Regions from separate parts of the Cupriavidus sp. FW305-27 genome, predicted to be linked through region 3. Evidence: predicted binding sites of a transcription regulator. Region 3 holds the regulator's gene; each other region holds the start of a gene.
What was found. The regulator HrcA, encoded in region 3, represses chaperone genes, less so after heat shock. The targets are predictions, from matches to a motif close to TTAGCACTCNNNNNNNNNGAGTGCTAA.
Positions count from the first base shown of each region.

Region 1: rpoH (RNA polymerase sigma factor RpoH) is a predicted target of HrcA. The motif match lies at 1,483-1,509, and genes of this name have one in related genera.
Region 2: groES (co-chaperone GroES) is a predicted target of HrcA. The motif match lies at 1,378-1,404, and genes of this name have one in related genera.

Region 1 covers NZ_JBYTAG010000122.1:243-3,517, forward strand. The annotation lists gene AC3WRI_RS32525 (SCO family protein) at 1-372, shown strand, start outside; gene rpoH (RNA polymerase sigma factor RpoH) at 479-1,405, opposite strand; gene AC3WRI_RS32535 (pirin family protein) at 1,746-2,621, shown strand; gene ybiB (DNA-binding protein YbiB) at 2,641-3,275, opposite strand, start outside.
Region 2 covers NZ_JBYTAG010000047.1:42,934-46,208, forward strand. The annotation lists gene AC3WRI_RS21750 (MltF family protein) at 1-501, opposite strand, end outside; gene AC3WRI_RS21755 (hypothetical protein) at 681-1,100, opposite strand; gene groES (co-chaperone GroES) at 1,499-1,789, shown strand; gene groL (chaperonin GroEL) at 1,836-3,275, shown strand, end outside.
Region 3 covers NZ_JBYTAG010000018.1:85,736-89,010, forward strand. The annotation lists gene AC3WRI_RS11500 (RNA-binding S4 domain-containing protein) at 1-94, opposite strand, end outside; gene hemH (ferrochelatase) at 91-1,206, opposite strand; gene hrcA (heat-inducible transcriptional repressor HrcA) at 1,313-2,347, opposite strand; gene AC3WRI_RS11515 (NAD kinase) at 2,450-3,275, shown strand, end outside.

The sequences.
Region 1 (3,275 bases), on a different contig from region 3:
GTGTGCCCGACGACGATGGCCGAACTGAAGGCGGTGATGGAGAAACTGGGCCCGGATGCCGACCGCGTGCAGGTGCTGTTCGTCACGGTCGACCCGGAACGCGACACGCAGGCGCTGCTGGCGCAGTACGTGCCGGCCTTCGATGCGCGCTTCCTGGGGCTGCGCCCGGCCGACGAAGCCGCACTGCAGAAGTTGACCAAGGACTTCAAGGTGTTCTACGCCAAGGTGCCGGGCAGCTCCCCGAACAACTACACGGTGGACCACTCCGCGGGCAGCTATGTGTTCGACCCGGACGGCAAGCTGCGGCTGTTCATCCGCCACGGCCAGGGTCCGGATCCGATCGCGCACGACCTGAAACAGCTGCTGTCGTGACGTGAAAGGGTGGGAAGGGGTGCGGCATAAGGTCGCACTCACCCTCTCGCGGGCAACAAAAAGGCCGGTCCAGTGGACCGGCCTTTTGCATGGCTGGGGGTGCGGATCAGGCGAACGCCTGCAGCGCCCCCTTCATCTTCTTCATGGCCGCGGCCTCGATCTGGCGGATGCGCTCGGCCGAGACGCCGAACTCGTCAGCCAGCTCATGCAGCGTGGAGCCGCCCGAGCCATCGTCTTCGACGTGCAGCCAGCGTGCCTCGATGATGCGGCGGCTGCGTTCGTCCAGCTTGCCCAGCGCTTCTTCCAGGCCCTCGACCTGCATGCGGTCGTGGCGCTTGGCTTCCAGCACGCGGGTGGGCTCGTTGTGGTTGTCCGCCAGGTAGGCGATGGGGGCGAATTCCTCTTCGCCGTCGTCGATCTGGCCTTCCAGCGCCAAGTCGCCGCCCGACAGGCGGGTTTCCATCTCCATCACTTCTTCGGGCTTGACGTTCAGCTCGCGCGCCACGGCCTCGACCTGCTCCGGCGTGAACGTGTGCGCGCCCTGCTTGTGGCTGCGCAGGTTGAAGAACAGCTTGCGCTGGGCCTTGGTGGTGGCCACCTTGACCATGCGCCAGTTCTTCAGCACGTATTCGTGGATCTCGGCCTTGATCCAGTGCATCGCGTACGACACCAGGCGCACGCCCTGGTCGGGGTCGAAGCGCTTGACCGCCTTCATCAGGCCGATATTGCCTTCCTGGATCAGGTCGGCGTGGGGCAGGCCGTAGCCCAGGTACTGGCGGGCGATCGACACCACCAGGCGCAGGTGGGACATCACCATCTGGCGGGCAGCGTCAACGGAATCGTGGTCGCGGAGCTCGCGCGCCAGGCGCTGCTCTTCCTCCGCGGTCAACAGCGGAATCCGGTGGACAGCCTGGATATAGCTGTCGAGGTTGCCAACGGTGGCCGGGAAGGTCAGCGCGAAGCTGCCCGTGCTCCGGGGTGCCGTCGGCAGACGGTTATTCAGGGTTTGGTCGGCAGACAAGACTGCGTTCACTCAATGGCTCCTTTCGCATCCGGCGGTTCGGTTGCCGGGGTGCCGCGCCTGTTGGGGCGGTGGCACTGCAACACATATTAGCACTCAGGCCGGGTGAGTGCTAATTGGAGCCCCGATGGTCGTGATAGTTCCTCTCGATTGCTCTTGCTGCTGGCATAGCTACCTATCAATTCGAGCGGCGGGAACGATACCCACGGTTCGGCGCACTGGATGTTAGAGCGGTGCCGGGCACGGGGGTTCTGCCCGCTGCTGCAATGATTTGTTGCAGCAGCGGCTACACTCGACCAAGCTGCGGCGCGCTGGCATCCTTGCAAGCCTCTCTCATTCCACCGGAGGAGTTATGTCTGCTATCGAACACTTGCTCAAGCCGCATGTGCGCGACCTGGGCGATTTTACCGTGCGCCGGCTGTTGCCCGCCGCCGCCACCCAGACCGTTGGTCCGTTTATCTTCTTCGACCATATGGGGCCGGTGCAACTGCCGCCGGGCGGCGGAGCCGACGTGCGCCCGCATCCACATATCGGACTGGCCACGGTCACTTATCTGTTCGAGGGCGAGATCATCCACCGAGACAGCCTGGGCAGCGACCAGGCGATCCGCCCGGGCGATGTCAACTGGATGACCGCCGGGCACGGCATCGTGCACTCGGAGCGCTCGCCCGAGCATGTGCGCCCCGCCGGGGCCCGCCTGCACGGCATCCAGACCTGGGTGGCACTGCCGCAGGAGCATGAGGGTGCCGAGCCGTCATTTTTCCACCATCCCGCCGCCACGCTGCCACGGATCGAGCGGCCGGGTGTGCGCATGGTGGTGATTGCGGGCGATGCCTTTGGCCAGGTCTCTCCGGTCAAGGTCTTCAGCCGCACCCTGTACGTGGCGATCGAGCTGGATGCGGGCGCGAGCGTGGAGATCCCGGCCGATCATGCCGAGCGGGGCATCTATCCGGTGGACGGGGCGGTGGCGCTCGACGGCGAGCCGCTGCCGGCCGAGCATATGGTGGTGCTCACGCCGGGCCAGCCCGCAACGCTGACGGCCACGACGCCGTCGCGCGTAATGCTGCTGGGCGGCGACCCGACCGACGGGCACCGCTTCATCTACTGGAATTTCGTTGCCAGCAGCAAGGTGGCGATCGAGGCCGCCGCCCAGCGCTGGGAGGACGATCAGTTCCCGCACGTGCCGGGCGAGACCGAGCGCATCCCGCTGCCCCCGCGCAAGCCCTGACAGCGGTCCCGGGGCTGGCTCAGACCGGGCTGGCCCAGGTCACGCGAGTGCCTTGCCGCAGGCATTCGCGGATGGCCTCGACCTGGATCGCGATCGGTGCCGGCACCGGCGCCGCGCCGTCCAGCACGCGCCGGATCCAGGCCACGGTCTGGCCGGCGTCGCTGCCGGGCGGCAGTTCAGGCACTTCGGCCAGCGAACCAACAGCCGGATCGACCAGCGTCTGCTGGTGCCCCTCGTGCAGCCAGTCGATGCGGCTGGTGCGGCGCGCATCGGCCACCACTTCGCCCTCGGTGCCGCGTGCCAGCAGCACGTTGGCGGGTTCATGCGAGAAGTAGTCGGTCAGCGTCTCGCGGTATTCGGGGTGGGTGTAGCTGTACAGGCGCAACCCTTCCGCGGGCGAATGCTCGCCCACCGGCTGCAGCATCTTGGCCACCGTATGCGCCGAATTGCGCAGGCCGATCACGGTGCGCCGCTCCAGCAGCTGCGACAGCCCGGGCGACAGCACATCCACCGGCAGCACCGCCAGCGGCCCGAGGTCGCTGCTCTCGCGCAGCCGTGCCGAGGCGTCGCCGGTAGTCGCGCACAAGGGCACGCCCAGCGCCTCGAACAGCGCCATGCTGGTCACGCGGCCATTGAACAGGCGCGTGCCGTGCA
Region 2 (3,275 bases), on a different contig from region 3:
GTCGACCATCTTCAGCCGGGCCTCGGTCTCGGTCAGGTTGCCGGCGGCGATATCGCCCAGGCCCGCCGCCAGGTCGGGCAGCAGCCGGTCGCGCGTGGTGGGGATGATGATGATGGTGAGCGGGCGCTTGCCCAGTCGACTGGCGTAGGTCTTGTTCAGGTAGCGCTCGAATTCCCGCACCAGTTCTGCGGTAATTCCGCGCTCGTGGCCTTTGTCGCTGAAGTAGAGGGTGCGGCTGTAAGGCACCAGCACGCGGATGACGCGACTGGTGACCATCACATCGAAGTCGCCCATGCGCGGCTTGTTGGCCAGGTTGAGGCCGCGCGGCCTGGCGACATCTGCCTTGCCGGTTGCGGCTTTCGCCGCGGGGGCCGCAACGGGCGCGGACGCCGGCGCCGGCTTCTGCTGCGCTACGGCAAACGTGCTGCACAGGCTGAGTGCGCCCACCAGGCCGGACAGGAGAAGGCCTGCGAACCAGTGGCGTGGGTGGGCAGCGGACATGGCGCAGATGGCAAGCCGGGCAGAAAGGCGCACGACTCGCTCGTATCGAGTCTAGGCGCGATCCTGCCTCTTGCAAGCCGCCAGGGTCCGGATGCTGCCGAAGGGCAAACGGGAGGGGTATGTCTGGCAAGAAGAAGGTGGCCGGCTGATCCCGGCCACCCGTGGTGCAAAGGCTGGCGCTATTGCTTTGGTGCGGCCAATTCCTGCTTGGCCGTTGCATCCGCTGCCTTGTTCTCTACCTTGCGCTCCTGCTTGGCAGCGCCGACTTCTTCCTTGTACTCACCCTTGGCCGCCTTCTTCTTGGCCTTGTACTCGGCGGCGGCCTTCTGGCGCGCCTCGCGGCGTTCCACCAGCGGGTCCTTCGGCGGTTCGATCTGGGTCATGCCGGGCGGCACGCCCTGGGCGCCTGCCGGCGTGGCAGAGGTTGCCGGCATCGCCGGGGTCGCGGGCATGCCCTGGGCAGCAGGGGTTGCCGGCGTGGCCGGGGTAGCGGGGGTGGCGGTTGTCTGGGCAATGGCCGCAGCGCAGCTGAGGCCAGCCAGGCCTGCGGCAATCACGCTGGCGATTCGGGTAAGGCGAGCAGGCTGTTTCGTATCCATGGAATACCTCCAGAGTCGCTGTCGGAGGCGCCGGCAACGGAAGCGCTCGGCGCGGCGTACGCCGTACATCCGGCCAAGACGGGCGCGCGGCGACAAGCCCAGTCTAGGTAGCGGCACCACGTTGCGCTGTCAGGCACACGCCCGAATGGGTGCCGGGATTATTCCTACAGGCGGGTCGTTGCCGGCCGGGAGCCCATGCCGCGCAAGGCATCAACCGCTCCTCGGGAAAACCCGCATCACACCCGCGTCTTGAAATGCCCCTACCCCGTCCCTATAATTAGCACTCGTCAGGGGTGAGTGCTAACAGCCTCCTGCGACACCTGAACATTTCTGACGGCCGTCGCCTCGGTAGCCGGCCGATTTGTGATCAAAAACTCACTTTGTATCTAGGAGTCCGTATGAATCTGCGTCCTTTGCACGACCGCGTGATCGTGAAGCGTCTGGACAACGAAACCAAGACCGCGTCCGGTATCGTGATTCCCGACAACGCTGCCGAGAAGCCCGATCAAGGCGAAGTGCTGGCAATCGGTCCTGGCAAGAAGGATGACAAGGGCAACAACATCGCCCTCGACGTCAAGGTCGGTGACCGCGTGCTGTTCGGCAAGTACGCCGGCCAGGCCGTGAAGGTGGAAGGCCAGGAACTGCTGGTCATGCGCGAAGAAGACATCATGGCCGTGGTGAACAAGTAATTCACCAACTGACCGCCACCCCGTACAGATTTCAGGAGATTCAAGAATGGCAGCTAAAGACGTAGTGTTCGGCGACGCCGCACGTGCCAAGATGGTCGAAGGCGTGAACATCCTCGCCAACGCAGTCAAGGTGACCCTGGGCCCGAAGGGCCGCAACGTGGTGCTGGAGCGCAGCTTCGGCGGCCCGACCGTGACCAAGGACGGCGTGTCCGTGGCCAAGGAAATCGAGCTGAAGGACAAGCTGCAGAACATGGGCGCCCAGATGGTCAAGGAAGTGGCGTCCAAGACCAGCGACAACGCCGGTGACGGTACCACCACCGCTACCGTGCTGGCCCAGTCGATCGTGCGCGAAGGCATGAAGTTCGTTGCCGCCGGCATGAACCCGATGGACCTGAAGCGCGGCATCGACAAGGCTGTTGCCGCCGCCGTGGAAGAGCTGAAGAAGGTCAGCAAGCCCACTACCACCAGCAAGGAAATCGCCCAGGTTGGCGCGATCTCGGCCAACAGCGACACCTCCATCGGTGAGCGCATCGCCGAAGCCATGGACAAGGTCGGCAAGGAAGGCGTGATCACGGTTGAAGACGGCAAGTCGCTGGCCGACGAGCTGGAAGTCGTGGAAGGCATGCAGTTCGACCGCGGCTACCTGTCGCCGTACTTCATCAACAACCCGGAAAAGCAGGTTGTCCAGCTGGACAACCCGTTCGTGCTGCTGTTCGACAAGAAGATCAGCAACATCCGCGACCTGCTGCCGGTGCTGGAGCAAGTGGCCAAGGCCGGCCGCCCGCTGCTGATCGTCGCTGAAGACGTCGAGGGCGAAGCCCTGGCGACCCTGGTGGTCAACAACATCCGTGGCATCCTGAAGACCGCCGCCGTCAAGGCTCCGGGCTTCGGCGACCGCCGCAAGGCCATGCTGGAAGACATCGCCATCCTGACCGGCGGCACCGTCATCGCTGAAGAAATCGGCCTGACGCTGGAAAAGGCTGGCCTGAACGACCTGGGCCAGGCCAAGCGCATCGAGATCGGCAAGGAAAACACCATCATCATCGACGGCGCCGGCGACGCAGCTGCGATCGAAGGCCGCGTCAAGCAAATCCGCGCCCAGATCGAAGAAGCGACCTCGGACTACGACCGTGAGAAGCTGCAAGAGCGCGTGGCCAAGCTGGCCGGCGGTGTTGCCGTGATCAAGGTTGGCGCTGCCACCGAAGTCGAAATGAAGGAAAAGAAGGCCCGCGTGGAAGACGCCCTGCACGCCACCCGCGCTGCGGTGGAAGAAGGCATCGTCCCCGGCGGTGGTGTGGCCCTGCTGCGTGCCCGCGCTGCGATCTCGGCACTGACCGGCGAAAACGCCGACCAGAACGCCGGTATCAAGATCGTGCTGCGCGCCATGGAAGAGCCGCTGCGCCAGATCGTGCTGAACGCCGGTGAAGAAGCTTCGGTGGTCGTTGCCAAGGTTATCGAAGGCAAGGGCAACTACGGCTACAACGCC
Region 3 (3,275 bases):
CTTCGGCCGCGAGCGAGCGCGTCTTGAAGAAGCGCGCGCACCACAGCCATTTGTCGATGCGCTGGCGCGCATCCGGCTCAAAGTCGACATTCATGCCGCCGCTCCCCGGGTCTGGGCGCGCGTGCGCCGTGCTTCCAGTTCATGCGGATGCGGCGTGGCCAGCGGCCAGCCCTGCAGGTGCTGCAGCGCGATCTCGGCCATGGCCGCGACCCACGGATCGGCGTCATTCAGGCACGGGATGAAGTGGAAATCCTTGCCGCCCGCGACCTTGAACTCGGTCTGCCCTTCCATGGCGATTTCCTCCAGGGTCTCGATGCAGTCGGCCGGAAAGCCGGGACAGAAGACATCGACCCGGCCCGCGCCGACCTTGCCCAGCTCGGCCAGCGTCGGCGCGGTGTACGGCTGCAGCCATTCCGCCTTGCCGAAACGAGACTGGAACGTCACCTGGTACTGGCCCGGCTGCAGGCCCAGCGCCTCGCCCAGCAGCCGGCCGGTCTTCAGGCATTCGCAGTGATAGGGGTCACCCAGCTCCAGCGTACGCCGCGGCACACCGTGGAACGACAGGATCAGCTTGTCGCCGCGGGCAAAGTCCGGCATGCCGTGGCGCGCCCAGTAGGCGCCGACCTGCTGGTGCAGCGCCGAGATATAGGCCGGATGGTCATGGAAATGCTTGACCAGCCGCAGCTCGGGCTGGTTGCGCCACTGGCCCAGCACCCGGAACACCTCGTCGAAGGCCGTGGCCGTGGTGGTGCCGGAGTATTGCGGATACATCGGCAGCACCAGCACCTGCTCGCAGCCCTGCCGGCGCAGCGCCTCCAGCACCGAGGCGATCGACGGGTTGCCGTAGCGCATTGCGCACGCGACCGTCACCTCATGGCCGTGCTGGTTCATCAGCCGCTGCAGCGCATGGGCCTGGCGCTCGCTGTAGACCAGCAGCGGCGAGCCCGTCATATGGGCCTCGCGCAGCCAGATCGATTCGTATTTCAGCGCCGAGGCGCGCGAACGCAGCGGCAGGATCACCCCATGCAGCAGCGGCAGCCAGGCCGCGCGCGGGATCTCGACCACGCGCGGGTCGGACAGGAACTCCTTCAGGTAGCGCCCCACCGCCTTGGGCGTGGGAGCGTCCGGGGTGCCCAGGTTGACCAGCAGGATCGCCGTGCGCGGCGCGTGGCCGTGCTGGTAGGCCGGTTCGGGAGAAAACGTCATGTCGCTTCCGGGTTGACACGGTGCCGGGATGGCGCCGGTGCGGCGCACCGGCGATTGCCGCGCTCGGCAGGAATGGGGCCGCTTGTCAGACCAGCCAGTCTTTGCACTAGTTCTGGCTCAGGGCGCTGGACAGCAGGCGCGCGGTGATGTCGACGATGGGGATCACGCGCTCATACGCCATGCGCGTGGGGCCGATCACGCCGAGCGTGCCGACGATCTGGCCGTCGACCTCGTACGGGGCGGTGATGACCGCCATGTCTTCGATCGGCACCAGCCGGCTTTCGCCGCCGATAAAGATCTGCACACCCTGCGCATGGCTGGACACGTCCAGCAGCTGCAGCAGGCTGGTCTTGTGCTCGAACACGTCGAACAGGCGCCGCAGCTTGTCCATGCTGGAGGCCAGGTCTTCCACTTCCAGCAGCTTGCGCTCGCCACTGATGAAGACGTGGTCGTCGTCCTCGTCCTCGGCGACGCTGCCGGCCTCGACCGCGGCCTGCATCAGCTGCGACATGTCGCGGCGCAGGTCCTGCAGTTCCACCCGCAGGTGGCCGCGCACCGCGTCGAAGCTCATGCCGGCATAGTGCGAGTTGAAGAAGTTGGCCGCCTCGATCAGCTGGGCCGGCGTGTACGACAGCTCGGTCTGGATGATGCGGTTCTGCACGTCGCCCTCGGGGCTGACGATGATCAGCAGGATGCGCTTGTCCGACAGCCGCATGAATTCGATCTGCCGGAACGCCTGCGCGCGGCGCGGCGTCATCACCACGCCGGCAAAGTGCGACAGGTTGGACAGCGTGCGCGCCGCCGCCGTGATCATGCGCTGCGGCCCCAGCTGCTGGCCGCCGAGCTGGTCCTGGATCTGGCCGGTCAGCTCGGCCAGGTCGGCGTTGCGCTCCAGCGGCTTGGCCGTCAGCATCGAATCGACGAACAGCCGGTAGCCGCGCGGGGTCGGGATACGGCCGGCCGAGGTGTGCGGACTGGCAATAAAGCCCATTTCCTCCAGATCGGACATCACATTGCGAATCGTCGCAGGCGACAGGTCCAGCCCCGAGTATTTCGACAAGGTGCGGGAACCGACCGGCTGCCCTTCGGCAATATAGCGCTCGATCAGGGTCTTGAGCAGCGTTTTGGAGCGTTCATCCATGATGCCCCGATTTTACGCAAGTTTTGGACCTTCTGGCGGCCGGCCTGGCCCGCTCGCTGGCGCCTGCTGACAAGCGTCATGGCGGTATGGTCTAATCCACGCATGTCCGCCCCCCCGAAAGCCAGCGCCGTGCGCACTTCGTTCAAGACCGTCGCCCTGGTGGGCCGGTACTCCACTGCCGGCATCGAAGGGCCGCTGGAGGAGATCGCCTCTTATATCCTGCGCAACGGGCAGGACGTGGTGTTCGAGCGCGAAACCTCGCTCGCCACCGGGCTGACCGCCTACCCTGCCCTGTCCGCCGAGGAGATCGGCCGGCAGGCCGACGTGGCCGTGGTGCTGGGCGGCGACGGCACGCTGCTGGGCATCGCCCGCCAGCTCGCCGGCTATGACGTGCCATTGATCGGCGTCAACCACGGGCGGCTGGGCTTCATGACCGACATCGCGCTGGAAGACGCGCACACCGTGCTGCCCGACATGCTCGACGGCCGCTATGAGGCCGAGACCCGCCTGCTGCTGGAATCGCGCGTGGTGCGCGACGACATGAACATCTTCTCCGCGCTGGCCCTGAACGACGTGGTGGTGAACCGCTCGGGCATCTCCGGCATGGTCGAGCTGGCGGTGTCGGTGGACGGCCACTTCATGTACAACCAGCGCTCGGACGGCCTGATCGTGTCGACCACCACCGGCTCCACCGCCTACGCGCTGTCCGCCGGCGGCCCGATCCTGCATCCGACGCTGTCGGGCGTGGTGCTGGTGCCGATTGCCCCGCACGCGCTGTCCAACCGCCCGATCGTGCTGCCGCACGACGCCGAGGTCACCATCGAGGTGGCCAGCGCGCGCGACGCCAGCGTCAACTTCGACATGCAGTCGCTGACCTCGCTGCTGCCGGGCGACCGCATCGTGGTGCGGCGCTCCGAAAAGACCATCA